3 regions of the Vibrio sp. QJM3NY_26 genome follow, and region 3 is predicted to be linked to each of the others. Evidence: riboswitches for the same ligand, from Rfam matches in the RefSeq annotation. Region 3 holds a riboswitch; each other region holds the start of a gene.

Region 1 (10,836 bases), 330 kb from region 3:
TTAGATTCTCAGTTTTCTGAGCTGATTGAGGCAAAGCTATCTGGGGATATTCAACCCTTAGAGCCTACTCTACCATTTGACCTTCTTTTAGAGGGCGGACAAGCGCAGTGGCCTCTTACCGGAAAAAGCGATTACCAAGCGACAATTGAGCAATTCAAAGCTAATGGCTCACTAGATGGTTTCAATGTTCTACTTAAAGGTGAGGCCGATGGTAAGGAAATCCCTGAGTTAGCCATCGATCTGCAGGGTAAAGGCACGACGGAACAGATTGAGTTCGAGCGTCTAAAGCTGAATACATTAGGTGGTGAGTTGAATGGTGTGGTCAAAGCTAACTGGAAGAGTCTCGTTAACTGGCAAGCTGATGTAACACTTAAAGACATTCAGCCGGGCCTGCAATGGCCAGAAGCCGAGGGTAACATTAGCGGAAGCATCGTCACCTCGGGTGAGTTGACGGAAGCGGGCGGTTGGGCGATTGAATTGCCTAAACTGGATATTGAAGGGATCTTGCGAGAGTACCCTCTGGATATCGAAGGTCAGTTGTCAGCGTCGGATCGCAGCGCGAGCGGTGAACCAAAGCTGAAAACCAGCGGTTTGAGCTTGGCTCATGGTGTTAACTCGATTAAGGCACAGGGGCAACTTGATAAGCAATGGGACATGGGCGTTGAGATCTTCTTCCCTGAGCTTGCAAAAAGTAGTCCTGAGCTGAAAGGTAGAGTGATCGGTAGCATCCAACTTAGCGGCCCAACGAAAGAGCCTGAAGTTGATCTCGCTTTAAATGTTGATAAGGTCGATTGGAATAACGAAGCAACACTAGAATCCTTGTCGCTTAATGGCTCTGTGATCCCTCTTCCATTACCTGAGGCTCAAGCCGATCTTGTACTCAAAGCTAAGAACTTAACCTATCAAGATCAAAGCGTGGAAAGCATTGATCTCACGGTCAGTGGTGGCGAGAAGAAACACACAGTGACACTTGATGTGATATCCGACATCGTGTCGACAAGTTTGGCCATCTCTGGTGAGTTGATTCAAAAGCCTTCTATTATTTGGGATGGGTCGTTAGACCGCGTCAAAATAACCACTCAGCAAGGCCCTTGGGTATTAGATCAACCTGTCGCGATAAAGGCGGATGTCGATAAACAGTTTGCCGATGTTCAAGCGCACTGTTGGAAACAATCTGGTTCGAGTGTGTGTTTGGACGAAGACGTTCGTGTCGGAAAATCGGGTGAGGCCAAGGTGGCCATCAATCAATTTGATTTCGAGCAGATTAAAGCCTTTGTGCCAAAAGAGACGCAATTACAGGGCTTAGTCAATGCGACTGCCCATGCTAAGTGGTCTGAACAAGGTGAGCCGGAGGTTACGGTAAGCGTTGATATGCCGAAAGGTCAGGTTGTTCAACAAGTTGGCGAGCCAATCACACTGGGTTGGGAAAGTATTGCATTGAATGCCCAGCTGAAAGATAACAAACTGGATGCCGATTTTAAGTTGGATGTGTCTGATAATGGTGACCTGTCTGGTACGGTGTCGTTACCGGATATTCTTGCCGAAGACAAAATGGTCGATGCCGCAATTAAGCTGACTACGTTCCACCTCGATTTCTTGCAACCAATCCTAGGTGAGTACAGCCTATTGAAAGCCGACCTTGAGAGTGATCTTCAAGTTAAAGGATCTTTGATGCACCCTCAAGTTTTTGGTCAGTTCTCGGTTGATGGTATTCAAGTCAAAGGCGACGTTACGCCTGTTGATGTGAAAGATGGCCGCATCGACCTCGATTTTGATGGTTATAGTGCAAAACTGGATGCGAATGTAGAAACGCCTGACGGTCATCTTGATATTGAGGGAACCGGGGATTGGCAAGATCTTAAAGCATGGCACTCTAACGTTAGAGTTTTTGCCGATGAGTTGATGGTTGATATCCCGCCGATGGTCAAGGTTAAGGTCGTACCTGATATGACTATTGATGTCACGCCCGAGCTGGCAAAAATTACGGGTGACATAGCACTACCATGGGGACGAATTGTGGTAGAAGACTTACCACCGTCAGCGGTTGGTGTGTCTTCCGATCAGGTTATATTGAACAAAGATCTTGAGCCTGAAAGTGAAGATACGATCCCATTCAATGTGATGACCAATATTAATATCTCCATTGGTGATGACTTTAAATTGTCTGCCTTCGGTCTTGAAGGCGACTTGGTTGGTAAGCTCAATGTAGCTCAAAAAGACCAAGGCCCATTCATCACTGGTGAAGTGAATATCGTCGATGGTACTTACCAATCATTCGGGCAAGACCTCTTGATCGAAGAGGGTAAAATTCTAATGAATGGTCCACCGGATCAGCCATATGTAGCCATCAACGCGATTCGTAATCCTGACAATACTCAGGACGATGTGACCGCCGGCATTCGAGTGACGGGCCCAGCGACTGAGCCGACCATCGAGATTTACTCTGATCCAGCGATGCCGCAAGCCAATGCGCTGTCTTATATTTTGCGTGGCCAAGATATTGATGGCGAGTCGAGCGGTTCGATGACAACAACCTTGATCGGTTTGAGTTTGGCGAAGAGTGGTAAGGTTGTTGGCGAAATCGGTGAAGCCTTTGGTGTACAAGATTTACAACTGGATACAGCAGGCTCTGGGGATGACTCACAAGTAACGGTAAGTGGCTACATTCTGCCTGGTTTACAGGTGAAGTATGGTGTGGGTATCTTTAACTCGTTAGGCGAGTTTACCGTTCGTTATCGATTGATGCAGGATCTCTACGTTGAGGCTGTATCGGGTCTAGACAGTGCTGTGGATCTTCTCTATCAGTTTGAATTCGAGTAACACTTTAAGCGGTGATTGATTAGCGGATGACGAATGCTAGGGAGTGAGCATGCAGCACCTCGTTTTTGTTTATGGAACATTGAGAAAAGACCAATCGAACCACCACTATTTAAAACCGTGTGAGTGTTTAGGAAGGTTTGACACACCTGAGGAATACGCACTTTTTGATTTAGTTGCGTATCCGGCGATGATTTTCGGAAAGAAAAGTGTCGCTGGCGAGGTCTATATCATTAACGACGAAATTTTGGAGTCGCTCGATCGGCTAGAAGATGTTCCTGTTGAGTATCGTCGCGAGCAAATAGAGACTATATTTGGATTAGCATGGGTATATTTGTATCAGCTTGATCTAACAGCTAATAAAGAAATACTTTCGGGTGACTGGTGTAAGCGGGACAACCCGCTATAGTGAATGAACTACTGGAAGCATTCTGACGTAATAGCTAAAAGTCTCAATGTACGAGCTAGTCTTTTCCATCAGGAGGAAATTATGAAATATATATTATTGGTGCTATCAGTAATGCTATTTGGTTGTGCGCAAACCCCGCCACCCACATCAATGAACACGACCGATTGGCAGAGCTTTGGTGAGGAAATGGCACTCAAAGGAAAAACAAAGCAGAGTGAAATGAGCTTGGCTGAAGCTGCCTCATCACCATCGATTGATGCAAATTTGTATGCAGCATACGGCCAAGGTTATGAAGTGGGTAAAACTCAGTATTGTTCTCAGAACCCAAGAGCGCTAGGGCGCCGTGGTGAGACTTACCTTGGAATTTGCGATGATATTGATAAATGGTTCCGCTTTAATTATGAAAGAGGCGCTGAATCGAAATTTGATGTTCGATAATTCAATGAATAAACAAAAAGCCAGCATGTGAATGCTGGCTTTTTTAATGGTGTTATTTTGAGAAATAAACGAGAGGATTAGTCTTGGTTAAGTTCAAGAAACTCTTCTACTTTGCGAACCATGTCTGTTGAGCCAACAAAGAAAGGTACACGTTGGTGTAACTCTGTTGGTTTGATATCCATGATACGTTGAGCACCGTCTGAAGCGATACCACCCGCTTGTTCCATAAGGAAAGCAATTGGGTTGCACTCGTAAAGCAAACGCAGTTTACCTTGAGGGTGGCTTTGTGTGCTTGGGTATAAGTAGATGCCGCCTTTCAGCAGGTTACGGTGGAAATCTGATACTAGAGAACCAATGTAACGAGAAGTGTAAGGGCGGTTATCACTTGGCTCATCTTCTTGGCAGTACTTGATGTACTTTTTAACACCCGTAGGGAAGCGGAAGTAGTTACCTTCGTTGATCGAGTAGATCTTACCTTCATCAGGGATCATCATGTTTTCATGAGATAGACAGAAGGTACCCAGTGATGGGTCGTAGGTGAAACCATTGACGCCAGCGCCTGTTGTGTAAACAAGCATGGTTGAAGAACCGTAAATTACGTAACCAGCTGCGACTTGTTTGTGTCCAGGTTGTAGGAAATCTTCTTGTGTTGGTGGGGTACCAATCGGTGACACTCGGCGGTAGATAGAGAAAATCGTACCAACCGATACATTCACATCGATGTTTGAAGAACCATCAAGTGGATCCATCAGAACAACGTATTTTGCGTTTTTGTTGAGCTCTTTATTGAAGGCAACAGCTTCGTCTTCTTCTTCACTTGCAACGCCACAAACTTGGTCACGAGCTTCTAGAGCCGCTTTAAATTTGTCGTTCGCGTAAAGGTCTAGCTTTTGTTGCTCTTCACCTTGAACGTTGTCTGTACCAACAGCGCCAGTAATGTCGACAAGACCTGCTTTGTTGATTTCACGGTTAACAATTTTTGCAGCAAGACGAATTGATGACAAAAGGGATGATAGATCACCACTTGCATGGGGGAAATCATTTTGTTTTGCAACAATGAACTCACCAAGGGTGCGCATCTCAGACATGTTATTTCCTTAAACTTCTCTCAATATTAGGGGGGATTTGAGCACTGTAGATTAGGCCTCTTGAGTGGGCTTTATTCATCTAGACGCTTACCTAAATTCTAAAGGTTAGATCTTTTTAATGGTAATGAACTAAGCGACACAGATCTCACTTACTATGTCGACTAAATTTGTTTTGCATTGCTGCTCGCTTTTAATCGCCATTTAATGATAATGAGTGCAAGTAGTTTGATTTAGACATGGCTCATTTAGCCAAGCGTTTGGAAGCAATATATGCATATTCACATCTTAGGAATTTGTGGCACCTTCATGGGTGGTGCCGCGGTATTGGCTCGTCAATTAGGTCACAAGGTTACGGGTAGTGACGCGAATGTTTATCCTCCAATGAGCACCTTGTTGGAGTCTCAGGGGATTGAGATTATTGAAGGGTTCGACCCTAGTCAATTAGAGCCAAGGCCTGATCTCGTGGTTATCGGTAATGCCATGAGCCGTGGTAACCCGTGTGTTGAGTATGTATTGGATAATAACCTTAGATACACATCAGGCCCGCAATGGTTGCAAGAATTTCTACTGCATGACCGTTGGGTTCTTGCGGTCTCGGGAACGCATGGCAAGACTACTACATCAAGCATGTTGGCTTGGATCTTGGAAGACTGTGGCTATGCACCGGGCTTCTTAGTTGGCGGTGTGTTGGGTAACTTTGGTATATCTGCTCGCCTTGGTGAAAGCATGTTCTTCGTGGTTGAAGCCGACGAATACGACAGTGCTTTTTTCGATAAACGATCTAAGTTCGTTCATTACCACCCAAGAACCTTGGTCATGAATAATCTTGAGTTCGATCATGCGGATATCTTTGATGATCTTGAAGCGATCAAGCGACAGTTTCATCATTTGGTTCGCACTGTGCCAAGTAATGGTCGTATTTTCTCACCGAAGCAAGATACGGCTATTGAAGATGTTCTATCTCGTGGGTGTTGGAGTGAGACTGAATCGAGCGGTGAACTTGGCGATTGGGATGCCAAGAAACTGGTTAAAGATGGCTCCAAATTTGAGGTCTATTTCCAAGACGAATGTGTTGGGACCGTAGACTGGGATTTGGTTGGCGATCATAACGTAAGTAATGCCTTGATGGCGATTGCGGCGGCAAGACATGTCGGTGTGACACCCGACTTAGGATGTGAATCACTGGCGACTTTCATTAATACCAAGCGTCGCTTAGAGTTTAAAGGCGAAGTGGCAGGTGTTTCTGTCTATGACGATTTTGCTCATCATCCTACAGCGATTGAACTTACTCTGGGTGGCTTACGTAATAAGGTCGATACGAAAAAAATCATTGCCGTTTTAGAGCCTCGTTCTGCCACCATGAAGCGTGGTGTGCATAAAGAAACCTTGGCTGATTCGCTCAAACAGGCGGATTCTACCTACTTATTCCAACCAGATAACATTGATTGGTCTGTACAAGATGTTGCCGATGCGTGCCATCAACCCGCACATGTAAGTGATGACATGGATACATTCGTTGCTAGAATTGTCTCAGAGGCACAAGCGGGCGACCAAATCTTGGTAATGAGCAATGGTGGCTTTGGTGGTATTCACCAGAAACTGTTGGATGCGTTGGCACTCAAAGGCTAACTGATCCACGACCTTATATTTTGAAGTAATTGAGAACATGACAAAACACGATAAAGCTATAACCCTCGCTTTCACTGGCGCATCAGGTGCACCTTATGGCCTGCGTTTACTTGAATGCCTTTTGGCGGCGGATTATCAGGTCTATTTACTGATATCGTCGGCTGCGCGAGTGGTGTTGGCGACCGAGCATGAACTTAAGTTACCTGCAGGACCTGATGCAGCGAAACAAGCTTTGGTTAAACACCTTGGGTGTGACCCCGAAAAGCTGGTGGTGTGTGGCAAAGATGATTGGTTCTCACCGGTTGCCTCTGGCTCTGCAGCGCCGAAGCAGATGGTCGTTTGTCCATGTTCAGCGGGAAGCTTGGCTTCAATTGCTCATGGCTTATCGGATAATCTGATTGAGCGTGCTGCAGATGTGGTCATGAAAGAACGAGGCCAGCTGTTGTTGGTGGTTCGTGAGACGCCATTCTCGACGCTGCACTTAGAGAACATGCATAAGCTATCGACTATGGGCGTGACGATCATGCCTGCCGCTCCGGGTTTTTATCATCAACCTAAGTCGATTGAAGATCTGGTCGATTTTATGGTGGCGCGCATTTTGGATCATCTTGGCATCGAGCAAGGTTTAGTGCCACGTTGGGGTTACGATCAACGTAATTGATCCAAACTTGATAGCTTATTGTTAAAATTCGAATTACAATTCTGAACACTCATCGGGGAGCAAACCATTCAAATAATGAATGCGAGCTGAGATCAAGCAAGTGCTTGGGACCCGTAAACCTGAACCAGATAATGCTGGCGTAGGAATTGAGTTAGGAACAACTTCTACCGTTCTCCTCCCTCAAACCTGTGCCGCTCAGACCATGGAGAGCGTCCAGTGAAATTTACATTAACAACTCTTGCTGTTACTACAGCCATCTCTTTTTCTGCCTTTGCTGCAGACAATACCCTAACGGTTTATACCTATGACTCTTTTGCTGCGGATTGGGGCCCTCGTCCTGCCGTTGAAAAAGCATTTGAAGAAAAGTGTGGCTGCGATGTGAACTTTGTCGCGCTAGAAGATGGCGTATCGATTCTGAACCGCTTGCGTCTTGAAGGTGGTAACAGCAAAGCTGATATCGTGTTAGGCCTAGATAACAATCTGATGGCTGAAGCGAAAGCGACGGGCTTATTGGCTGAGCACAATGTTGATACGTCTTCAGTGACACTTCCTAACGGCTGGGACGACAGCACCTTTGTTCCTTATGATTTTGGTTACTTTGCGTTTATCTATAACAAAGAGAAACTAGCAAACCCACCTAAGAGCTTGAAAGAACTGGTTGAGCAGCGTGACGACCTTAAGGTTATCTACCAAGACCCACGTACATCAACGCCGGGTCAAGGCATGATGCTATGGATGAAGTCGGTATACGGTGATGAAGCGACGGCAGCTTGGAAGAAACTTGCTCAGAAGACGGTTACGGTTACTAAAGGTTGGTCTGAAGCTTACTCTATGTTCTTAAATGGGGAGTCGGACTTAGTCTTGTCTTACACAACATCTCCTGCTTACCACATCATTGCAGAAAGTGATTCTAAGTATGCAGCTGCAAGCTTTGAAGAAGGTCATTACACTCAAGTGGAAGTGGCAGCGAAAGTTAAAGGCAGCAAAAATGAAAAACTGGCCGATGAGTTTATGGCGTTTATCTTAAGTGATGAATTCCAATCGGCGATGCCAACGGGCAACTGGATGTACCCAGTGACGGATATCGAGCTACCAAAAGGGTTCGAGCAGTTAACAGTACCGCAGAAAGCTCTGAGTTTTACGCCTGAAGAAATCGCTGCTAAGCGTAAGCCATGGATTCGTGAATGGCAGAGTGCACTTACTTTTTAAAGGATTAGCCTTCTAGCTTAATTTTCTAAAGATGAGTTTCCTAAAGCTCAGCTTTCTAACTTTCTGTATTTAAAGGTTCGTTCGATATTAACTGAGTGAACCACTTACGGTAAAAAATCAATTTATGATAAAGAAAACACCTAAGGTCGGGATCTGGGTTGCGATACTCATTACCGCTTTTGTGGTTTCAGCAGTTGGGGCATTGCTTAGCAATGCCCCTTCTCTTGATATCAGCCAAGTATGGTCCGATCCTTACTATTGGCACGTAACGAAATTCAGTTTTTATCAAGCGACACTCTCAACTGTGCTGAGTGTTGGCTTTGCTATACCAATTGCTCATGCTTTGTGTCGCAGGCAATTTTTTGGGCGAGCTCTGTTGTTAAGGCTGTTCGCATCGACCTTGGTTTTGCCTGTGTTAGTCGGTGTGTTTGGTTTGCTTGCAATTTATGGCAACAGTGGTTGGTTAGCTAAATTTCTGGCGAACTTCGATATTGAATTACCATTCTCCATCTATGGATTGAATGGCATTTTGCTCGCACATGTCTTTTTTAATCTGCCCTATGCCAGCCGTTTACTTTTACAAGCTTTAGATACCGTGCCTGCCGAGCAGCACAAGCTGTGTGCTCATTTGGGTATGAGTCATTGGAATAAATTTAAATGGGTCGAATGGCCGCGATTGAGACAACAACTGCCTCATGTATGTGGCTTAGTCTTCATGTTGTGCTTTACTAGCTTTGCTACCGTGATGGCGCTAGGTGGAGGTCCGAAATCGACCACTATCGAACTCGCTATTTATCAAGCGATTAAATTCGACTTTGACTTACAGGCTGGTGCCTTGCTCGCGATATGGCAAATGCTGCTGTGTGGAGTGCTCGCGGTGAGTATTCAGCGCCTGTCGAAACCTATTTCAGTGACGGCCAGTCAGTTGTCGGAAGAGAAATATTTGGTTAAGGACTGCTGGTGCTCAAAAGCTTGGGATAGCTTTTGGATCATAGTAGTCTCAATGCTGGTATTGCCGCCATTAGCCATGGTTATCGTCAGTGGTATTAACTCACAAGCACTAACTGTGCTCAGCAGCGAACCGTTTTGGGCTGCGCTAATGACCTCAGTTAAAGTTGCGTCCTTAGCAAGTGTTATTGCCGTCGGTATTGGTATTGCGATACTGCTGACCAGTCGTGCATGGCGTTTGCAGAACAAGAACTTTAGAGCCGATAAAATCGAGCTGATTGGTACCATTATCTTAGTGACACCAGGGTTAGTGATCAGTACGGGACTCTTCTTATTACTGCGTTCATTTACCGATGTATTTAGCTTAGCTTTCTTTATTGTGATTGCAGTAAATAGCTTAATGGCACTGCCTTATGTGATTAAAACCTTAGCCCAACCTATGTTGCATTTATCTCAACAGTATCAATACGTGTGTGCAAGCTTGGGAATGACAGGTTTCACACGTTTTAGGCTGGTGGAGTGGCGCGCACTACGTAAACCAATGGCGCAAGCCTTTTCTATTAGCTTTATGCTGGCGATGGGGGACTTGAGTGCCATTGCCTTGTTTGGTAGCCAAGATTTTAGAACGCTGCCTTTGTATCTATTCCAATTGTTAGGCAGCTATCAAATGGAAGCCGCCGCGGTGGTTTCTGTGAGTTTACTGCTGCTGAGTGTGGGCAGTTTTAGCTTAATAGAATTTTTATTTACTCGAAGCTCAAACCCCAATGCTAAAGAGTTAAGGAACCGATGATGTTAGTGATGAAAGAGGTGGACTACCACTATCACCGAGAGTTGTTTCGCTTTGATTTCCAAGCTGAGCAGGGCGACATTGTCGCGTTGATGGGGCCGAGTGGCGCTGGTAAATCAACGTTGTTGGCGCTAGTTGCGGGATTCATAGAGCCTACATCGGGTGAGATCTCAGTGGCAGGACAATCGCTTATTGGTAAAGAAGCGCACCAACGTCCATTGGCGATGTTGCTCCAAGAACACAATCTTTTTGCCCATCTCACCGTACGTGAAAATATTGGTTTAGGGCTGCATCCAGGATTAAAGCTTACAGCAACCCAAAAGCTCAAAGTTGAGCAAGCAGCCGCACAAGTAGGTGTTGCAGAGTATTTAGATAGATTGCCTGAGCATTTATCGGGTGGCCAGCGCCAGCGTGTCGCGTTAGCCCGCTGTTTTGTTCAGCCTCATGATATCTGGTTGCTTGATGAACCTTTCTCTGCGCTTGATCCTTTGCTGCGCGAGGAGATGCTTAGCTTAGTGAAGCGATTAGCGGCAGAACGAAATATTACGGTATTGATGGTGACGCACCATTTAGGTGATGCACGCAGTATCGCGAATAAGTTTATTTTTGTGGCGCTAGGTAAGGTGTTGGTTGAAGACTCGATAGAGGTACTGACCGCTACTCATCCACAGCAAGAATTAAGTTCGTTTGTTAAAGCGGGTGAGTGACGACTGAGTATTGGTCTTGATGGCTTTTGATATTGAGTAAGTCGAAAACAAAAAGACCTAGCATGTGCTAGGTCTTTTATTATCTTTCTGAGTAAAAGGAGACGAAGGTTAGTCGCCTTGCTTTAGCTCTTTTAAGATTTGGA
Region 2 (10,836 bases), on a different replicon from region 3:
TCAGATCTACAACAAGAACGCAGAGCGCGCTATTGAGTTGTTTGAACAAGCACTGACGGTTGCGCCAGACGATGTCGATCTTCATGCTTACCTTGCGGTTTGGCAAAGATTCGATGGTAATGATAGTGAATCCAACAAGCATATGCAGAAGCTTGAGAGCCTGAACAAAGGCAAAGCCGAAGACATCAAACGTATCTTTGCTACGGTCGATCGCGTATTAGAAACACCGTTGAAAGAATCAGCAGATAAAGGGCTACTGAGCGATCACGGCGCGATAGTTACTTTGGGTTACGCGCTGAACCCAGATGGTTCAATGCATGAGATCTTGATTGAACGTCTTGAAACCACATTGGCAATGTCTAAAGCCAACCCGGATGCGATGATTGTGTTAACCGGCGGCGTGCCTAAGAACCATAAGACAGAAGGCAAGTTAATGGCGGATTGGCTTATCTCAAAAGGGGTAAGCAAAGACCGCATCATTGAAGAGAACTACGCGACCAGCACGGTAGGCAATGCCTTATTCAGTAGCTATGCGCTTGCTCGTCATGATATTAAGCACGCGACCATTATTAGCTCGGCAAGCCATGTTCGTCGTGGTCAAACTCTGTTTGAAATTGCTAGCTGGCAAACTGGCCCTCAGGGCATTACCTTCGATACGGTTTCTTACCCAGATAAGCCGCTAGAAGATCTTAAGAAAGCGAGCAGTGGTGAGCTTCTAGGCATCTACCGTGACGCACTGAGAACGTATGGTATGTGGAGCTACCGTTCTTACCCATTAGAGTCTCGTTAAGCCCAAGCATTATTTGCGTTTGGGAAAAGCACAGATCGCGTTCAACCAAAGCTTCACTTGTTAGTACAATCGAGCACAGCTAGATGGTATGCTGTGCTCCTACTTAATTTAGTGTTTCAAAGGCAAAAAAATGAACCCGATTTTAGCAATGTTGAAAGAGAACAATATCAGCGACGAGCAGATCAGCGAGATATTCAAGACGTTGACCGAGAACCCTCTTGCAGCAATGGCGACAATCAGCCAACTTGGTTTACCACAAGATAAGCTTCAAATGCTGATGGGTCAGGTAATGCAAAACCCTGCGCTAATCAAAGAAGCAGTTGAAGAGCTTGGCCTAGATTTTTCTAAGGTTGAAGCCGCTAAAGAGCAACTTCAAAAATAAGTGAGTTTGAATGAGCTGATATCGTCTTAGCTTAATCAAAATTCAATGAAAAGGTCGTTTAAGTTCAGCAACAGGCTGTCTTAACGGCCTTTTTTGATCTTGGTGGCGATTATTCACTTTGATCAAGTTGCTTTCAATCCCTGCCTCCCATTTTCTACTCAACGACTATTTCAACACAATTGACAGCACCTTTGCCAAATATGTGTTGCTACTGACAATTTGCTTACTAGACTTAATTAACCTATGTGCGACTTGATATGTGCACCTTGATGAACAGTTTTTTTTGGATGAGGAATGCCCTGAATAGTAGGGATATAAACATCAAACAATAGCGCTGTTTATTTATGGGTCACAACAAGAAAAAGAATAAGAGGGCACTCGAATAAGCCCTTTATTGAGCAGTGATTTTATAGGAAATGAGTTATGAAATATTTAAAGGAAACGGCTTTAGCGAGCCTTGTGTTGGCAGGGCTTGTTGGTTGTGGCGGAGACTCAGGATCATCAAGCAGTACGACACCCATTACCTTGAGTGTGAGTGATGCGCCCATTGATGATGTTAAAGACGTCACCGTGACATTCAGCAAGGTGGCTTTACTTCCTCAAGGGGGAGGTTCGCCACTGATTTATGATGTGTATAAAACGGACGAAAACGGCGACTACGTTGATGAAAATGGCGATCCATTACCTGATGGCGCAGATCCTATTCCGTTAAGTGTTAATTTATTGGATTACCAAGGCAGCGATGCGCTCCCTTTGATTGAAAATGAGGTAGTTCCGGTAGGCAGCTATAAGTTGTGTGTGTTTGCGAATGATGGCGATCACCCAACAGATCCATCTTACGTGGTAGAAAATGATGATACGAATCGTGAGTTAACGGTGAAAGGTGAAGGCGCGTGCCCGCAAGGCGTGGGTAAAGAAGATAATGCTGGCGTACTTTACTTTAATAACTCATTTAATGTGAATCAACAAAGTAACGATTTTGTTGTCGAGTTCGATCTTCGACGTGGCCTAAAGAACAGTTCAACTCTCCCTGATTACACCATTCAAAGAACGTCTGTAAGCCTTATTAATACGGTTGAGACAGGAAACATTGAAGGTACTGTAGCGACAACAACTTTTGGAGCTTGTAACCCTACAAATGACAATACCTTCGTCCAATCGGTTTATTTGTATGAAGGTGACATCGCTAAAGCTAACATGGCTCCGATTGGCGGCAGTGATGAAGTGAAACCGATCACTTCAGCGTCAGTGGCAATGAATGAAGCACAGACTAACTATGAGTTCTCTCTGGGCTTCATTGATCCAGGTACTTACTCATTGGGTTATACCTGTACTGCGCAGTACGACAGTGATGAAGACAATGCTGATCCGGTTGCTGATGGTTTTGAAATCTATGATGTTCAAAATAGTGTTCAGGTAGTGGTTGGTCAGGATAACCAAGTATCGTTTTAAATCTTTGACGTGATTAAGCATTCGAATAAATACGGCCTCTTATTTGGAGGCCGTTTTTGATCATGTCACCTAGCAAGCATGAATTTGATGCGCATTGAGTGTGACTCTAGGGAAGTGATAATGTAACGTTGTATCTCTTACTCTAACTTAGCGAAATGTACTCCGGCGTTGATTATGAAATCTAGCTTAAGCATTCGATCTTACACCAAGCAATTTAATACCCATGCTCATGATTACCATCATCAACTGGTATTGCCGATCCAAGGCAGTATCAATATCGAAATGGTGGGGTATGTCGGTAAAGTGGCGGTGGGCGAATGTGTGGTGATTCCGGTAACCACAGCACATGCGTTTAAAGCGGACGAAGCAGCGCGGTTTATTGTCGCGGATATGGCTGTGTTGCCTCAGCATTTGTTAGAGCACGAGCTCTCGGTTTTCACGATAACGCCACCTTTGATGAGCTTCTTGTTGTTTGTTGAGAAGCAGCTGGAATATCAGGTCGATAGCGGTATTGAGTCATCCATCTTGGATGTGTTTTCACTGCTGTTAGAGCAACAACAAGTGAGCAAGAGCATCGACCCAAGAATCCGCGCCGTACAAAGGCTGATAGCGGATAACTACACGCAACCGTTATCCATATCACAACTTGCAGAAACGGCCTGTTTGAGCCCTACTCAATTCAAAAAACGCTTCAAAGAGTGCTTGGGTATCAGTGCGCTTAAATACATCACGCGATATCGTATGGAGAAAGCTCAAGCCTTGTTAACCCACACAGATTTACCTGTTCAATTGATAGCCGAAAATGTGGGTTATAGTGATGTTTCTGCTTTCAGTCGTCGTTTCTCTCAGCACTTTGGAATGTCTCCAAGGGCGTTTCTAGGCTCAATGAAAGACAGTCTTTAGAAACAAAAATAGCGTCCTTTCGGCAAACTAACTTCTATCAATCTTCACTATTATCTATTTCAGAACTGAAAATTGGGTAATAGAAATGAATCTTGCCATCAATCGCGTTAACGAATTCCAAACGGGCACTTTAGCCATTTTGTTTGCTTCCATTTTATGGGGCACGACAGGCACCGCCGCAAGTTTTGCGCCTGATCTAAGCCCATTAGCGATTGGTGCTTTCTCTATGGGTGTCGGCGGCCTAATGCAAGCGGGCTTAGCGTATCGAAAAATCCTATTAGCCCTTGATAAACTTTTGCAGAATAAGAAGCTGTTGGCAGTGAGCGCTTTGGCTTTGGCGGTCTATCCTTTAGCTTTCTATTCTTCAATGAAATTATCAGGTGTGGCGATTGGAACCGTGGTTTCGATTGCGACCGCACCTTTCTTTTCGGCACTGTTAGAGTGTCTGATTAGCAAAAAAAATAATATCAACAAACGTTGGCTCACTAGCTTTGCGATTGGTGTGGTGGGTATTGGGTTGTTGGTGTTTTCTGAGTCTGAATCGGTGAGTGAATCCGCTGATGATTTGAAGTTATTCGGCATAGCTTTAGGTTTGCTCGCTGGGTTGTGTTACGCCATTTATTCTTGGGCGACCAAAGCACTGATCGATAAAGGGATTAAGTCACAAGCGGCGATGGGCAGTATTTTTGGCCTGGGTGCGATGCTGTTGCTGCCAACGCTCTGGTTTACTGGTGAGAACCTGTTTTCCTCGCAGATTAACGTATTAGTCATCAGTTATCTGACGCTAATCCCACAATGCTTGGGCTATATCGCGTTCAGTTTTGGTTTACGCCACGTGACCGCGAGTAGTGCCAATCTACTTACTTTGTTTGAACCGGTAGTCGCAGCGGTGCTTGCCGTCTGTGTTGTCGGTGAGCTGATTCCTTTTACAGGCTGGCTAGGTATGTTTCTGATTGTGTTGTGCTTGTTGATACAGTCGAAGCCATCTAAAGGAACGTTATAAGTATTTGTTTTGTTGGACCTAATTGAAATTTTTTCATGTGTAATTCTTATAATTGAATAAAATCAGTATCTCAGTTGTGAGAGTGCTGTTACTATCGCTATCAATAGTCGGGGGGCATATACCTTATTTGGTGTTTGCTGAGATCGTTAATCGAGACCCGTTGAACCTGATTCAGTTAACACTGGCGTAGGGAACTATAAGCACTCGATCTACGTCTGCACCCATGAAAACTTTCATGAGCCTAATGCGACTTCTCCTTCGATCAGTGTTCGTTCTCCTACGTCTTGTAAGATAGTAGGAGCGACAATGACACACAGTTCTATTTCAAAAGATTTAACGCCCAAAGCCTCAGTTTCACAGCACTCTGCTGATGGTTCGATTCGAACGAACACTCCGATTGTATTGACGATCGCAGGCTCAGACAGCGGCGGCGGTGCAGGGATCCAAGCTGATATTAAAGCGATGTCTGCTACCGGTAGTTTTGCTTGTTCGGTCATTACCGCTATCACATCTCAGAACACTCAAGGCGTGTCAGCCATTTTCCCTATTCCACTCGACCATGTAGCTAGTCAGTTAGATGCAGTGTTTACTGATCTCAATATCGTGGCAGTAAAAGTCGGCATGTTGGCTGATTCGCAAATCATCAAAGTCGTTGCAGATAAAATTAAGCAGTATCAACCTAAGCATCTTGTGATTGACCCTGTAATGGTTGCGACGAGTGGCGATCTTCTTCTAGAAAACTCAGCCATCACGACGCTGAAGCAAGAGCTGATTCCGCTGGCAGACATCATCACACCTAACTTGCCAGAAGGTGCTGCACTGACAGGCAAAGCTGTCCCTGAAAGCGAAGCTGAAATGCAGGGCATGATTGAAGACTTACGCGCACTAGGTGCTAAAGCTGTCCTGCTAAAAGGCGGTCACTTAGAGAAGGATGAGAACAGTAACGACTTACTGATTCTCCCGACGACCTCTGCTTTGATTAGTGCGAAGCGTTTTCCTACTAAAAACACCCATGGCACTGGCTGTACGCTCTCTTCTGCGATTGCTTCTTTCTTAGCTCAAGGCAACACGCTTACTCAAGCTGTTGACTTAGGTAAACAATACATTTCACGTGCTATTGCTCATGCTGATGAGTTGCAAGTCGGTCAAGGTCACGGCCCGGTAAATCACTTCTTCGTTGGGCACGGTAATGTCCGTTAATACGGTTGGTGTTCAACTCAGCAGTGCCTCCTTACGTTATAACGACAGTGAGCACGCGACCTTATCTGGGTTGTCGCTTAGCTTAAACGCAGGTAAGTGGACGGTATTGCTCGGTCGAAGTGGCTGCGGAAAAACCACGGTATTGCGTTATCTGGCAGGCTTACTGGACGATAAGGTGGAGTGGCAGGGCACATTGGCAACCTCTGATGAATTGCCTTTAACGGATCGCATCGCTTACATGGCGCAGCAAGATTTGTTACTGCCATGGTTGTCGGTTATCGACAATGTTTGCTTAAGTCATCGCTTTCAAAATCCAGCTTCTGATAAAGCACCGCAAACCAATCAAGCTCTAGAGTTGCTAGCTGCGGTTGGTTTAGCTGATCACGCGTCTACTATGCCGGATCAGTTGTCTGGTGGCATGCGTCAGCGTGTTGCTTTGGCTCGCACCTTAATGCAAGACAAGCCAGTCGTACTGATGGATGAACCGTTCTCTGCGCTGGATGCGGTAACGAGACACAAGCTGCAAAGTTTAGCGTGTGAACTGCTAAAAGATAAAACTGTTGTGTTGATCACCCATGATCCACAAGAAGCGGTGCGCTTGGCGGATAACTTGTATGTGTTGCAAGGCACACCTGCAAGCGCACAGTCACTGTCTGTGCCAAATACAGCCACACCAAGAGTGTTAGATGGTGAATGTGCTGAGTTACAACAAGCGATCTTAGATCAGTTGGAGCGTGATTATGAATGATCTAACGCGAAGCGAAGTTGGGGCTCGTTCAACCGACATACAGGCTAGCACTGAACGTCCTCGTCAGATGAATCCCGTTATGCGTTTGCTTATCAGCAGCGCCGTGATTCTCGGTTTATGGCAACTGGTGGTGGTTATCTTCGAGATGCCAAGCTTCATTCTGCCAGCTCCCGAAGAAGTCTTCATCAAGCTAATTGAACGTTACGATGTGCTACTCAAACACACTTGGGTGACTGCGCAGGAGATCTTACTTGGTCTATTGCTCGGTTTGTCGATGGGGCTGTTTTTCGCCCTACAGATGTTGATGTTCGAACCGTTGAAACGCTGGTTGTTGCCTATCTTAATTGCTAGCCAAGCTATCCCTGTGTTTGCGATCGCGCCAGTATTGATGTTGTGGCTAGGCTATGGCATCGCGTCAAAAGTGGTGATGGCGGCGATCATTATCTTCTTCCCTGTAACCACTTGTTGTTACGACGGCCTGCGAAATACACCGACGGGTTATCTCGATCTTGCCAAGACCATGGGTGCATCGAAATGGCAATTGTTGCGTTATATCCAACTGCCTGCTGCGCTGCCAACTTTGGCGTCTGGCATTCGTGTCGCTGTGGTTATTGCCCCAATTGGTGCGGTTGTCGGCGAGTGGGTGGGTTCGAGTGAAGGGCTGGGTTACCTAATGCTGCAAGCCAACGCACGCATGATCATTGATGAGATGTTTGCTGCCTTATTCATCTTGGCGGTGCTGTCTATCTCGCTCTACTTCATCACAGACAAATTACTTAAAAAAGCTATCCCTTGGGAGAACCAGTGATGGTTCGCTCAATAACACTTGTTTAATAAAGCTTCGCTCAACGCTATTTATCTAAACAAACCTCGTTAAAAATTAGCTCTATAAACACAATAATAATATTCAAAAGGAAAGGTTAACTATGAAAAATACCAAATTGGTAGGTGCAGTGGCACTGCTTGCTTCATTGGTTTCAGGTCATGCATTGGCGGATTCTGAACAAAAGAAACTGACATTGATGTTGGATTGGTTTGTGAACCCGAACCACGGCCCAATTGTGATTGCTCAAGAGCGTGGCTACTTTGCTGACCAAGGCTTAGAGGTGGAAATCCAAGAGCCAGCAGACCCAAGCACGCCAGCAAAACTGGTCGCGGCAGGTAAAGTCGATTTAGCGGTAACTTACCAACCAAGTTTAACCATGGATGTAGCGGCAGGTTTGCCTCTAGTTCGTGCATCAACCCTTATTGCAACACCACTGAACACGCTGATGGTTTTGGATAACGGCAAGAACGATTCACTAGCAGATCTGAAAGGTAAAAAGATCGGTATTGCGATTGCTGGCAACGAAGAAGCGACTATCGGCACCATGCTAGCGCAAGAAAATGTTGCGTTTACAGACGTGCAAACCATCAATGTCGGTTGGGCGCTTTCGTCTTCATTAGCATCGGGCAAGGTAGACGCAATTTGGGGTGGCTTACGTAACTTCGAAACCAACCAGTTAGCACTTGAAGGCTTTAAAGCGAAGGCATTCTTCCCTGAAGAACACGGTGTGCCAGCTTACGATGAGCTTATCTTTGTTGCGAACGCAAAGCAGCACGACGATGAAGCGATCAAAGCGTTCAACAAAGCATTGGAACAAGCAACAACTTACATTGTGAACCACCCGCAAGATTCATGGAGTGAGTTTGTTGCGTATTCACCGGATACGTTGAACAACGAACTTAACCAACGCGCATGGAATGACACGCTGACTCGTTTTGCACTTCGCCCTTCAGCAGTCGACCTAAAACGTTACGACGATTACGCGCAGTTCATGTTCGACAAAGGCATTATCAAATCACTACCAAAAGCCGCTGACTACGTACCGACTTTTGACTAAGGAATCTCATGAAATACCAAGACTTAATCCAAGCCTGTCAGCAAGATTGGCAAGACTACACCGAGCACGCTTTTGTTAAAACGCTGGCGAACGGCACACTCGCTCAGCCTTGTTTTCTGCATTATTTGAAGCAAGATTTTCTGTTCTTAAAACAGTATGCCCGCGCTTATGCATTGGCGATCTACAAGGCGAAAACACTGGCTGATATGCGTCGTGCACTGCCAAGTGTTCATGCCCTGCTCGATTCTGAAATCTCTCACCATGTGACTTACTGTGGTCAGTGGGGGTTAACCGAATCTGATTTGGAAAACGAGCCTGAAGATTTCGGTACAGTCGCTTACACGCGCTACGTTCTAGATGCGGGTATGACAGGTGATCTTGTCGACTTATATGCGGCACTGGCTCCGTGTTCCATTGGTTACGCTGTGATTGGTAAAGCGCTGTTAGAAAGCAGTGAAACCGTTTTGGAAGGCAACCCATACGCAAGCTGGCTGCAACTGTACGGTGGAGAAGAGTTCCAGTCTGGCGTGGCAACGGGCGCGGAATACTTCAATCAACTGCTTGCTGAAATCGATATCAACAGCGAGCGCGGCCAGAACATCGTTCATATCTTTAAAACCGCAACGCGTATGGAAGTGGCTTTTTGGCAGCAAGGTCTGAATGCACTTAATGATTAACCACGGCTAAACCTTGTCGCTAACCAATCAGCAGCGGCTTAAAACGACTTTCTTTTATAAGGATTTACCCATGCTAACTGAACAAATCATCCAATCGCTGCGCGCAGTACGAGAGCAAAAACCGCTGGTTGTGAATATCACCAACTACGTCGTGATGAACAATACGGCGAATGCTTTATTGGCGATTGGCGCTTCTCCTATCATGGCGCACTCACAGCAAGAATTGGCTGAGATGATGTCTTTCTCTGGCGCGCTGGTGATTAACATCGGTACGCTCGACAGTGTGTGGACGCCAAGAATGCGCTTCGCCGTTGAACAAGCGAATGCAAACTGCAAGGTTGTGGTTCTTGATCCTGTGGGTTGTGGCGCAAGTACGCTGCGTACCGAGACTTCTCGTGAAATTGCACGCTTAGCCGATAAGTTGATCATTCGTGGTAACGCGTCTGAGATTATCGCGTTAGCGGGCGAGCAAGCGCAGAGTAAAGGCGTTGATGCGCTAGATAGCAGTGATGCCGCATTAGGCGCAGCGCAATGCTTAGTCGCTGAATACGGTGCGAATGTGGTGATTTCTGGTGAGACGGATTACGTTGTCACTAAAGACAGCGTTGTTACGTTAAACAACGGACATCCAATGATGCCGTATGTGACGGGCATGGGTTGTACTCTTACTGCATTAACGGGAGCTTTCGCTGCTGTTGGAGATGAAAGTGGTTTAGCGGCAGCGTCGGTATTAGGTGTGGTTGGTGAAATCGCAGCTGAGAACTCACGCGGCCCAGGTAGCTTGCAAATGAACTTGCTTGATGAGTTGTACCAGTTAGACGAAGAGACACTGATTCAACGTTTGAAGATTCAGTAGATTCAATCTAGATCTGCATTCGTAGCTTATTAAAAAGCCCTCAGCACATATGTGTTGAGGGCTTTTCTATTATTGCTTCAAAACCGTATTAACTCGTTGTAGTGTTAGCTATCTCGTTATATCAGCAATTGGTTTCGTTAGGTTCTAAATCGATTCACTTGGCTTTCTAAGTGATGAGCAACTTCGGTTAAGTCGCTCGCTGCACCTGAAATGCTGCTGACAGATTCTTGGTTGCTCTGCGCGATGGTATTGGCACCTTGCGCGTTTTCACCCAGTGACTTGGTCAAGCAATCCTGTTCATCAACCGATACTGCAATTTGGCTGTTGGCCTGATTCAGATCTTGGATGTGTTGGTTAATCACATGCAAATTCTGAGAAGCTTGTTGTGCCTGAGTTGAAGCATCTGAAACCGTGCTGTGGCTCTCTTTGATCGACTCTAACGCATCTTTAGCGCCACGCTGTAGCGATGTGATGAGTTCATCAATTTGGCTAGCAGAATCTTGAGTACGCTTAGCTAGCGTTCTCACTTCATCGGCTACTACTGCAAATCCACGACCTTGTTCACCCGCACGAGCGGCTTCAATAGCTGCGTTCAATGCCAGTAGGTTAGTTTGCTCAGAAACGCCTTTGATGACTTCAAGAATGGCACCAATGTTCATCGACTCTTTGTGTAGGTCCGTCACTTTTTGGCTGCTGACCTGCATGCTTTCATCGGCACTGCCAATTTCGTGCAGTGTTTTGTCTACTTCTTTAAGTCCCATCGCTACATTCTCGGTTGCTTGGTTTGCAACTTGAGAGGCGTGGTTAGCACTTGCAGCAATTTCCGATGTACTCGAAGCCAATTGATCAACGGCAGAAGAGATATTGATCATCTCATTGTTCAACTGTGTTGCGTTGGTCGAGCTGTTATTGGTCACTTGATTCAGCGACTCCGACATCTCA
Region 3 (10,836 bases):
TTGAGCGAAGCTCAAAAAGGAAAAGCTCTTTAACAATTTAAACCTATCAATCTGTGTGGGCACTCGTTGATGAATATCAAAACGTTTTATCCTTTGGATAAAACAGTTACTTCGGTAACAAACTTGATTTCAATGAACTGAGTGACCAATACAAAATTAAGTTTACTTAATTTTGGCACAGTCAATTCATTACCATTCTGTTGGAATGGTAATAGCTTTAGAATTACATGTTCATGTTTACATGAATATTAGTTTTGAAGTCAGTATTCGTTGAGTCACAAAATCTTAAATTGAAGAGTTTGATCATGGCTCAGATTGAACGCTGGCGGCAGGCCTAACACATGCAAGTCGAGCGGAAACGACACTAACAATCCTTCGGGTGCGTTAATGGGCGTCGAGCGGCGGACGGGTGAGTAATGCCTAGGAAATTGCCTTGATGTGGGGGATAACCATTGGAAACGATGGCTAATACCGCATAATGCCTACGGGCCAAAGAGGGGGACCTTCGGGCCTCTCGCGTCAAGATATGCCTAGGTGGGATTAGCTAGTTGGTGAGGTAATGGCTCACCAAGGCGACGATCCCTAGCTGGTCTGAGAGGATGATCAGCCACACTGGAACTGAGACACGGTCCAGACTCCTACGGGAGGCAGCAGTGGGGAATATTGCACAATGGGCGAAAGCCTGATGCAGCCATGCCGCGTGTATGAAGAAGGCCTTCGGGTTGTAAAGTACTTTCAGTTGTGAGGAAGGGTGTGTAGTTAATAGCTGCGCATCTTGACGTTAGCAACAGAAGAAGCACCGGCTAACTCCGTGCCAGCAGCCGCGGTAATACGGAGGGTGCGAGCGTTAATCGGAATTACTGGGCGTAAAGCGCATGCAGGTGGTTCATTAAGTCAGATGTGAAAGCCCGGGGCTCAACCTCGGAACTGCATTTGAAACTGGTGAACTAGAGTGCTGTAGAGGGGGGTAGAATTTCAGGTGTAGCGGTGAAATGCGTAGAGATCTGAAGGAATACCAGTGGCGAAGGCGGCCCCCTGGACAGACACTGACACTCAGATGCGAAAGCGTGGGGAGCAAACAGGATTAGATACCCTGGTAGTCCACGCCGTAAACGATGTCTACTTGGAGGTTGTGGCCTTGAGCCGTGGCTTTCGGAGCTAACGCGTTAAGTAGACCGCCTGGGGAGTACGGTCGCAAGATTAAAACTCAAATGAATTGACGGGGGCCCGCACAAGCGGTGGAGCATGTGGTTTAATTCGATGCAACGCGAAGAACCTTACCTACTCTTGACATCCAGAGAAGCCAGCGGAGACGCAGGTGTGCCTTCGGGAACTCTGAGACAGGTGCTGCATGGCTGTCGTCAGCTCGTGTTGTGAAATGTTGGGTTAAGTCCCGCAACGAGCGCAACCCTTATCCTTGTTTGCCAGCGAGTAATGTCGGGAACTCCAGGGAGACTGCCGGTGATAAACCGGAGGAAGGTGGGGACGACGTCAAGTCATCATGGCCCTTACGAGTAGGGCTACACACGTGCTACAATGGCGCATACAGAGGGCAGCAAGCTAGCGATAGTGAGCGAATCCCAAAAAGTGCGTCGTAGTCCGGATTGGAGTCTGCAACTCGACTCCATGAAGTCGGAATCGCTAGTAATCGTGAATCAGAATGTCACGGTGAATACGTTCCCGGGCCTTGTACACACCGCCCGTCACACCATGGGAGTGGGCTGCAAAAGAAGTGGGTAGTTTAACCTTTCGGGGAGGACGCTCACCACTTTGTGGTTCATGACTGGGGTGAAGTCGTAACAAGGTAGCCCTAGGGGAACCTGGGGCTGGATCACCTCCTTATACGAAGATACCACGATGAGTGTCCACACAGATTGATTAGGTTTAGAAAAGTAAAGAGACGAAGAACTCCCAAGTTCTTCAATATCCAGTGTCCCGTTCGTCTAGAGGCCTAGGACACCGCCCTTTCACGGCGGTAACAGGGGTTCGACTCCCCTACGGGATACCATTGGGTCGTTAGCTCAGTTGGTAGAGCAGTTGACTTTTAATCAATTGGTCGCAGGTTCGAATCCTGCACGACCCACCATTCTTTCTCCGCGAAGGAATTAAAACTATCGTGGGCGATTAGCTCAGTTGGGAGAGCACCTGCCTTACAAGCAGGGGGTCACTGGTTCGAGCCCGGTATCGCCCACCATTCTCTAAAAATTCTTGGTTATATTCATATCCAAACCACTTCTTTTGTCGTTGGTTGGTATGTTTGACCCTGAGAGTCTTTAGAAAATGTGAATTTTAGAACACTGGTTCTTAAAGTCTCATGCTCTTTAACAATTTGGAAAGCTGACTGATTAACTGACTTACGAGTCATGTTAATCAAATTTAAAAGTTCTCAATGTTTATCTTTCATTAGATAAACACAACAAACACATTCAAGTGTCTTGTATTCGAATCAAATTTATTTGATTCACAATTGAGTCCGGCAAACAGTCATTGAGAATTAACCCTTCTTGATGACAACCAAAAACCTTGGTTAGTTGCCATACGCTAAGACCCTTTCGGGTTGTATGGTTAAGTGACTAAGCGTACACGGTGGATGCCTTGGCAGTCAGAGGCGATGAAAGGCGTAATAACTTGCGATAAGCCCAGATTAGGTAGTAATAACCTTTTGAGTCTGGGATTCCTGAATGGGGAAACCCACTTGCATAAGCAAGTATCCTGTTGTGAATACATAGCAACAGGAGGCAAACCGGGGGAACTGAAACATCTAAGTACCCCGAGGAAGAGAAATCAACCGAGATTCCGAAAGTAGCGGCGAGCGAAATTGGATTAGCCCTTAAGCTTTTAATGATGCAGGTGAAGAGTCTGGAAAGTCTCGCAATAAAGGGTGATAGCCCCGTAACCGACACATCATAATCAGTGAAAACGAGTAGGGCGGGACACGTGATATCCTGTCTGAATATGGGGGGACCATCCTCCAAGGCTAAATACTACTGACTGACCGATAGTGAACCAGTACCGTGAGGGAAAGGCGAAAAGAACCCCTGTGAGGGGAGTGAAATAGAACCTGAAACCGTGTACGTACAAGCAGTAGGAGCACCTTCGTGGTGTGACTGCGTACCTTTTGTATAATGGGTCAGCGACTTAATTTTAGTAGCAAGGTTAACCGTTTAGGGGAGCCGTAGGGAAACCGAGTCTTAACTGGGCGTACAGTTGCTAGGATTAGACCCGAAACCAGGTGATCTAGCCATGGGCAGGTTGAAGGTTGAGTAACATCAACTGGAGGACCGAACCGACTAATGTTGAAAAATTAGCGGATGACTTGTGGCTAGGGGTGAAAGGCCAATCAAACCTGGAGATAGCTGGTTCTCCCCGAAAGCTATTTAGGTAGCGCCTCGGACGAATACTACTGGGGGTAGAGCACTGTTAAGGCTAGGGGGTCATCCCGACTTACCAACCCTTTGCAAACTCCGAATACCAGTAAGTACTATCCGGGAGACACACGGCGGGTGCTAACGTCCGTCGTGGAGAGGGAAACAACCCAGACCGCCAGCTAAGGTCCCAAAGTATAGCTAAGTGGGAAACGATGTGGGAAGGCTCAGACAGCCAGGATGTTGGCTTAGAAGCAGCCATCATTTAAAGAAAGCGTAATAGCTCACTGGTCGAGTCGGCCTGCGCGGAAGATGTAACGGGGCTAAGCTATACACCGAAGCTGCGGCTACGTATCTTAGGATATGTGGGGTAGGGGAGCGTTCTGTAAGCCGTTGAAGGTGGTCTGTAAGGGCTGCTGGAGGTATCAGAAGTGCGAATGCTGACATGAGTAACGATAAAGGGAGTGAAAAACTCCCTCGCCGGAAGACCAAGGGTTCCTGTCCAACGTTAATCGGGGCAGGGTAAGTCGACTCCTAAGGCGAGGCCGAAAGGCGTAGTCGATGGGAAACGGGTTAATATTCCCGTACTTCTTACAATTGCGATGGGGGGACGGAGAAGGCTAGGTGGGCCTGGCGACGGTTGTCCAGGTTCAAGTACGTAGGCGGAAAGTTTAGGTAAATCCGGACTTTCTTAACGCTGAGATACGATGTCGAGCTACTACGGTAGTGAAGTCATTGATGCCATGCTTCCAGGAAAAGCCTCTAAGCTTCAGATTGTAAGGAATCGTACCCCAAACCGACACAGGTGGTCGGGTAGAGAATACCAAGGCGCTTGAGAGAACTCGGGTGAAGGAACTAGGCAAAATGGTACCGTAACTTCGGGAGAAGGTACGCTCTTATCAGTGAAGTCCCTTGCGGATGGAGCAGACGAGAGTCGCAGATACCAGGTGGCTGCAACTGTTTATTAAAAACACAGCACTGTGCAAAATCGTAAGATGACGTATACGGTGTGACGCCTGCCCGGTGCCGGAAGGTTAATTGATGGGGTTAGACTTCGGTCGAAGCTCTTGATCGAAGCCCCGGTAAACGGCGGCCGTAACTATAACGGTCCTAAGGTAGCGAAATTCCTTGTCGGGTAAGTTCCGACCTGCACGAATGGCGTAATGATGGCCACGCTGTCTCCACCCGAGACTCAGTGAAATTGAAATCGCTGTGAAGATGCAGTGTACCCGCGGCTAGACGGAAAGACCCCGTGAACCTTTACTACAGCTTGGCACTGAACATTGAACCTACATGTGTAGGATAGGTGGGAGACTATGAAATTGCGTCGCTAGATGTGATGGAGTCGTCCTTGAAATACCACCCTTGTAGTTTTGATGTTCTAACGTTGGTCCCTGAATCGGGATTACGGACAGTGCCTGGTGGGTAGTTTGACTGGGGCGGTCTCCTCCCAAAGAGTAACGGAGGAGCACGAAGGTGGGCTAAACACGGTTGGACATCGTGTGGTTAGTGCAATGGCATAAGCCCGCTTGACTGCGAGAATGACAATTCGAGCAGGTGCGAAAGCAGGTCATAGTGATCCGGTGGTTCTGAATGGAAGGGCCATCGCTCAACGGATAAAAGGTACTCCGGGGATAACAGGCTGATACCGCCCAAGAGTTCATATCGACGGCGGTGTTTGGCACCTCGATGTCGGCTCATCACATCCTGGGGCTGAAGTCGGTCCCAAGGGTATGGCTGTTCGCCATTTAAAGTGGTACGCGAGCTGGGTTTAGAACGTCGTGAGACAGTTCGGTCCCTATCTGCCGTGGGCGTTGGAAAATTGAAAGGGGCTGCTCCTAGTACGAGAGGACCGGAGTGGACGAACCTCTGGTGTTCGGGTTGTCATGCCAATGGCATTGCCCGGTAGCTAAGTTCGGAATCGATAACCGCTGAAAGCATCTAAGCGGGAAGCGAGCCTTGAGATGAGTTTTCCCTGGCACTATAAGTGTCCTAAAGGGTTGTCGTAGACTACGACGTTGATAGGCAGGGTGTGTAAGTGCTGCGAGGCATTGAGCTAACCTGTACTAATTGCCCGTGAGGCTTAACCATACAACACCCAAGGGGTTTTGTGGACTCAGATGTACCAGACCTTGAATGCGTTTGAAGAGAAATACTTTTAGATAAGCTTTCCGAATTTTAAAATTTGCTTGGCGACCATAGCATTGTGGACCCACCTGATTCCATGCCGAACTCAGAAGTGAAACACAATAGCGCCGATGGTAGTGTGGGGCTTCCCCATGTGAGAGTAGGACATCGCCAGGCTTTAAATTAAATCTTTAGGTTGACCGACCTGGAGATATGGACGCTCACTTAGTGAGTTGACCACTGCGGAGTGGTAGTTCAGTTGGTTAGAATACCGGCCTGTCACGCCGGGGGTCGCGGGTTCGAGTCCCGTCCACTCCGCCACTTATTCGATAACCTCGCCTAGTGCGAGGTTTTTTCGAATCTGACGTAGTAAAAAGTTTTAGGGGTGTAGCTCCAATTGGCAGAGCAGCGGATTCCAAATCCGCGTGTTGGGAGTTCGAATCTCTCCACCCCTGCCATATTTAAGGCTCTAGCAGAAATGCTAGAGCCTTTTTGCTTTCTTAATCTAATATATACGCCATTAGCAAAGCAGCGGATTCTCCGACTTACCAAAATAGCGCGTGTTGGGAGTCGAAACCTCCACCCTGCCATATCAATGCCTCAGCAGAAGTTCTATTTTTTCACTTTATATTTGTTCGATTTTTAGTCGATAATTCCTGCTTTTAATAAAACCTAGCCTTAAAAGTGTAAGTGCTTACTTATCCCAGCCTCTTTTATAAACAATCAACAGCACAATCCCCACTTCTTTATGAGAATTATTCTCAATATTTTGTTACATTTTGGTCGTTATTACTAAAAGGCAACAAATATGGATATCTCCCGTCGTAAGTTTATTCAATCATCTCTCGCTATATCAGCACTCACTGTACTGCCCGCTTGTTCAATGAAGCGGTCGGTTGATGAACAAGGAAAGTATGTTTACGACCTAACGGCAGAGCCTTCAATCGCTGAACTAGTGACGGGATTTGAGACTAATATTCTAGGCTTTAATGGCCAGATTCCAGCGCCAACGATTCGATGTCGACAGGGTGAAAAGGTCACAATTCGTTTTACCAATAAGCTATCAGAGCCGACGACTATCCATTGGCATGGCTTAAGAATTCCCATCGAAATGGACGGTGTTCCCTTCTTAAGTCAGCCACCTATCATGCCAGGTGAAACATTCATTTATGAGTTTACGCCGCCAGATGCTGGCACATTTTGGTATCACCCACACATGAATAGCGTGAAGCAGCTTGGTATGGGCTTAGTTGGCCTTATTATCGTAGAAGAGAGTAATCCAATACGGTTCGATGAAGAACACGCATTGATGCTTAAGCATTGGCACATCGACAAACAGGGTCAATGGAAAGATCTAATGATCCCACGACTCAGCGCTCGCATGGGCACACCAGGAGAATGGAGTAGCGTTAATGGAACACATGAGCCTACTTATCAGTTAAAGCAACACGCAACGACCAGGCTGCGTATCGCTAATGTCGACAATACGATCACTTACCCTATTGCTGTCGAAGGGGCTGAAGCATGGGTGATTGCCATCGATGGTAACCCTGTGAAAACGCCTTACAAACTGACTCAACATAAAATCGGTCCAGGGATGCGTGTTGATATCGGACTGATCGCTCCTAAAGCTGGTGAGCGAGTTAACGTTCTCCATATGAAGGGGCGTTTCCCATTTTCTTTGTGTGAATTTGAAGTCGTAGATTCAGCATTTGCTCAAGGACGTTCGTTGCCATTACTACCATTGAATCCAGTGCCCAACCTAGATCTTGCTAATGCTGAAGAGATCGACTTTTTATTTGAATGGGAAGGGGCTGTTTCTCCAGTATCCAAAGATGGAAAATCGATGCCTAAGTTTTGGCTAACAAATAAAAGAGCATGGGAAGGAATGAGCAAAGACAATATTCCTGAACCGTTGGCGACTTTAGAGTTGGGTAAGACTTACATATTCGATCTTAAGAACGTCACTCAATATCATCACCCGATTCATATTCATGGTCATACATTTACTGTATTGGAACTTGATGGTAAAAAAATTGAAGAGCCTTTCCATACCGATACAGTGTTACTTGGAAAAAATGGCCGAGCTAAAGCTGCATTTGTTGCAGACAACCCAGGACGCTGGATGTATCACTGTCATGTAATTGAGCACATGAAAACAGGATTGATGGGATATATTGAAGTTAAGTGACACCTGTAACGTTTAATATTTGCGCATGCATTCTTAGTTTCTACCCTCGCTTTTATCGACGGTAAAGCTAGAATATAGGGACTATTGTTTGGGAGGATTCATGGGTCAGTTATCTATTTTAGGTTTTATTGCCATTGGTGGCGCATTTGGTGCTTGTTCGCGTTATTTGATTTCAGAGTTATGTGTGGTGATGCTAGGACGTGGTTTCCCTTACGGTACACTGACAGTTAACGTAATTGGCTCTTTAATTATGGGTTTGCTCATCGCAGCGTTTGAGAATGAGATGGTTGCGACAGAACCATGGAGGCAGATCATCGGTCTTGGTTTCCTTGGAGCATTGACTACATTTTCTACATTTTCGATGGATAACGTGCTTCTTATGCAGCAGGGTGCTTTCTTTAAGATGGGACTCAATGTGCTACTCAACGTGGTTCTCAGCATCTCAGCAGCATGGATCGGCTTCCAACTTTTGATAAAGTCTTAAAACTTTCTTACGATTTGTTAACAACTCGGCTTGGTTTATCCAAGCCGTTTTTATATACTCGATCGAACTTGTCGGAGTGCCATATGGCTGAGACCGTTAACTCGGGATCCGTTGAACCTGATCAGGCTAATACCTGCGAAGGGAACAAGAGTAGATATCTAACTAGAATCCCTCTAGAGATCTATCTCCAGATCACAACTGTATTTCTTACCGTGATCCCTCTTGTAGCATCTAATCCGTCAAGCATTTTTATCCCTATAAATAATGGCTAAAAGCCAAGGAAAAATGCTATGTCGAGTCGTAAACAAGCAAGACTGGAAGCGAAGAATTTCATCGATTCTTTATCCGTACAACCTTATCCAAATTCAAAAAAAGCTTACATCCAAGGATCTCGAGAAGATATTCAAGTCCCTGTACGAGAAATATCACTCGCTGATAGCCTTGTCGGTGGTACTAAAAAAGAGCCTGTATTCGAACCTAATGTACCCATTCAAGTTTACGATACCTCAGGTGTTTACACTGACCCCACACATCAAATAGACCTGTATAGCGGCCTTCCAAAGTTGCGTGAGCAATGGATTGATGAGCGTGGTGATACGGAACTGTTAGACGATGTAAGCTCTGTTTACACTAAAGAACGTTTAGAAGATGAAACTCTAGACGACCTTCGTTACGGCAACCTACCTAGAATTCGTCGTGCGACTGGCGATCAATGTGTTACTCAGCTGCACTATGCTCGTCAGGGGATTATCACTCCTGAGATGGAGTACATAGCTATACGTGAGAACATGGGACGTCAGAAGTTTGCTGATGAGCAGCTTAACCACCAACATCCTGGCCATAACTTTGGCGCAAACCTGCCGAAAGAAATTACCCCTGAATTCGTGCGCAAGGAGGTTGCTGAAGGTCGAGCTATTATCCCTTCAAACATCAACCATCCAGAATCAGAACCGATGATTATTGGTCGTAACTTCTTAGTGAAGGTGAACGCTAATATCGGTAACTCTTCAGTAAGCTCTTCGATTGAAGAAGAAGTAGAGAAGTTAGTATGGTCAACTCGCTGGGGGGGCGATACCGTAATGGACCTTTCTACCGGCCGTAATATTCACGAAACTCGCGAATGGATCTTACGTAACAGCCCTGTACCAATCGGTACGGTTCCTATGTATCAAGCCCTTGAAAAAGTGAATGGTGTTGCGGAAGACCTTAACTGGGAAGTGATGCGCGATACTTTGATTGAACAAGCAGAGCAGGGTGTTGATTACTTCACTATCCACGCAGGTTTGTTGCTTCGCTACGTTCCGATGACGGCTAAACGTGTCACCGGCATTGTTTCTCGTGGTGGTTCTATTATCGCGAAATGGTGTCTTGCTCATCACCAAGAGAGCTTCCTTTATACTCACTTCCGCGAGATCTGCGAGATCTGTGCGAAGTATGATGTGGCTCTGTCGTTAGGTGATGGCTTGCGTCCAGGCTCTATTGCAGATGCCAATGATGAGGCTCAATTCTCCGAGTTGCGTACTCTAGGTGAGCTGACTAAAGTGGCTTGGGAATACGACGTTCAGGTGATCATTGAAGGCCCTGGACATGTGCCAATGCACCTAATTAAAGAGAACATGGACGAGCAGTTAGAGCACTGCCATGAAGCGCCTTTCTATACTTTAGGCCCATTGACGACAGATATTGCCCCTGGTTACGACCATATTACCTCTGGTATTGGCGCGGCTATGATTGGTTGGTACGGTTGCGCGATGCTCTGTTATGTAACCCCTAAAGAACATTTAGGTTTGCCAAACAAAGAAGATGTAAAGACCGGCCTGATTACTTACAAGCTGGCTGCACACGCTGCAGACTTGGCTAAAGGACACCCGGGCGCACAAATCCGAGATAATGCATTATCTAAAGCACGTTTTGAATTCCGTTGGGAAGACCAATTTAATCTAGCTTTAGACCCTGAAACAGCACGTTCTTTCCATGATGAAACTCTGCCACAAGAATCCGGTAAGGTTGCTCACTTCTGCTCAATGTGTGGACCTAAATTCTGCTCGATGAAGATCTCTCAGGAAGTCCGAGAGTATGCGAAAGATACCGAACAAGTAGCCGCGGATCAGGCTATCGAGATTAAGATGCTAGATAACCCGTTGGAAGGGATGCGTCAGAAATCACAAGAGTTCCGTGATACTGGGTCTGAACTTTACCACCCTGCAGTAGGTGCAAAAGAAGCTCAATTAGAGGAATAATGACAGTGAAGATACTCATCCCATCTCAAAATATTGAGTTAACGGGAGAGGTGCAGAACTGTCTATTGGTTGCTAAGCGACAAGGCTTGGCAACCGATGCAGTTGAGTTGGGTGTAAGCCCAACTCAATACTTCTCTATCGTTGACACTCAGCATGCGTTATCGATTGGCTTTGCTCATGATGTTGATTCATTGGCGAAGTGTCAGTTGGCGGAACTGAACCATGTTGTTGATTGCAGTAATTCAGTCGCGCTAACTGACGTTTGTGATGCCTTTACACAAACTCCGAATACCATCTATATCGGTGTCTCAGATGATTCAGCTGTGTTAGATATCTGGTCACACTTATATGCTAATCGTGCTATCAAGAGTGACACTACAGCCCATCAGGAGTTAGATAATCACGGCCACTTTGCCTGGTTACTTACTT

The links. Region 3 has a riboswitch for thiamine pyrophosphate ahead of thiC (phosphomethylpyrimidine synthase ThiC). Riboswitches for the same ligand answer to the same signal wherever they lie in the genome.
Region 1: another riboswitch for thiamine pyrophosphate. It lies ahead of thiB (thiamine ABC transporter substrate binding subunit); the one in region 3 lies ahead of thiC (phosphomethylpyrimidine synthase ThiC).
Region 2: another riboswitch for thiamine pyrophosphate. It lies ahead of thiD (bifunctional hydroxymethylpyrimidine kinase/phosphomethylpyrimidine kinase); the one in region 3 lies ahead of thiC (phosphomethylpyrimidine synthase ThiC).

Annotation. Positions count from the first base shown of each region.
Region 1 is NZ_CM173515.1:3,052,458-3,063,293, reverse strand. Features, by position in the region: gene tamB (autotransporter assembly complex protein TamB) at 1-2,820, shown strand, start outside; gene AC3CH4_RS13590 (gamma-glutamylcyclotransferase family protein) at 2,870-3,226, shown strand; gene AC3CH4_RS13585 (DUF2799 domain-containing protein) at 3,308-3,664, shown strand; gene fbp (class 1 fructose-bisphosphatase) at 3,742-4,752, opposite strand; gene mpl (UDP-N-acetylmuramate:L-alanyl-gamma-D-glutamyl-meso-diaminopimelate ligase) at 5,023-6,381, shown strand; gene AC3CH4_RS13570 (flavin prenyltransferase UbiX) at 6,419-7,042, shown strand; TPP riboswitch at 7,086-7,205, shown strand; gene thiB (thiamine ABC transporter substrate binding subunit) at 7,259-8,251, shown strand; gene thiP (thiamine/thiamine pyrophosphate ABC transporter permease ThiP) at 8,376-9,989, shown strand; gene thiQ (thiamine ABC transporter ATP-binding protein) at 9,989-10,693, shown strand; gene yjgA (ribosome biogenesis factor YjgA) at 10,802-10,836, opposite strand, start outside.
Region 2 is NZ_CM173516.1:1,251,905-1,262,740, forward strand. Features, by position in the region: gene AC3CH4_RS20925 (ElyC/SanA/YdcF family protein) at 1-790, shown strand, start outside; gene AC3CH4_RS20930 (DUF2999 family protein) at 921-1,172, shown strand; gene AC3CH4_RS20935 (DUF4382 domain-containing protein) at 1,596-2,624, shown strand; gene AC3CH4_RS20940 (helix-turn-helix domain-containing protein) at 2,799-3,527, shown strand; gene AC3CH4_RS20945 (DMT family transporter) at 3,613-4,530, shown strand; TPP riboswitch at 4,629-4,740, shown strand; gene thiD (bifunctional hydroxymethylpyrimidine kinase/phosphomethylpyrimidine kinase) at 4,837-5,730, shown strand; gene AC3CH4_RS20955 (ABC transporter ATP-binding protein) at 5,720-6,478, shown strand; gene AC3CH4_RS20960 (ABC transporter permease) at 6,471-7,286, shown strand; gene AC3CH4_RS20965 (ABC transporter substrate-binding protein) at 7,405-8,361, shown strand; gene tenA (thiaminase II) at 8,370-9,038, shown strand; gene thiM (hydroxyethylthiazole kinase) at 9,109-9,894, shown strand; gene AC3CH4_RS20980 (methyl-accepting chemotaxis protein) at 10,032-10,836, opposite strand, start outside.
Region 3 is NZ_CM173515.1:3,383,038-3,393,873, reverse strand. Features, by position in the region: rRNA gene AC3CH4_RS15220 (16S ribosomal RNA) at 288-1,842, shown strand; tRNA gene AC3CH4_RS15215 (tRNA-Glu) at 1,933-2,008, shown strand; tRNA gene AC3CH4_RS15210 (tRNA-Lys) at 2,011-2,086, shown strand; tRNA gene AC3CH4_RS15205 (tRNA-Val) at 2,119-2,194, shown strand; rRNA gene AC3CH4_RS15200 (23S ribosomal RNA) at 2,564-5,456, shown strand; rRNA gene rrf (5S ribosomal RNA) at 5,554-5,669, shown strand; tRNA gene AC3CH4_RS15190 (tRNA-Asp) at 5,737-5,813, shown strand; tRNA gene AC3CH4_RS15185 (tRNA-Trp) at 5,874-5,950, shown strand; gene AC3CH4_RS15180 (multicopper oxidase family protein) at 6,301-7,683, shown strand; gene crcB (fluoride efflux transporter CrcB) at 7,784-8,167, shown strand; TPP riboswitch at 8,230-8,328, shown strand; gene thiC (phosphomethylpyrimidine synthase ThiC) at 8,458-10,407, shown strand; gene AC3CH4_RS15165 (thiamine phosphate synthase) at 10,407-10,836, shown strand, end outside.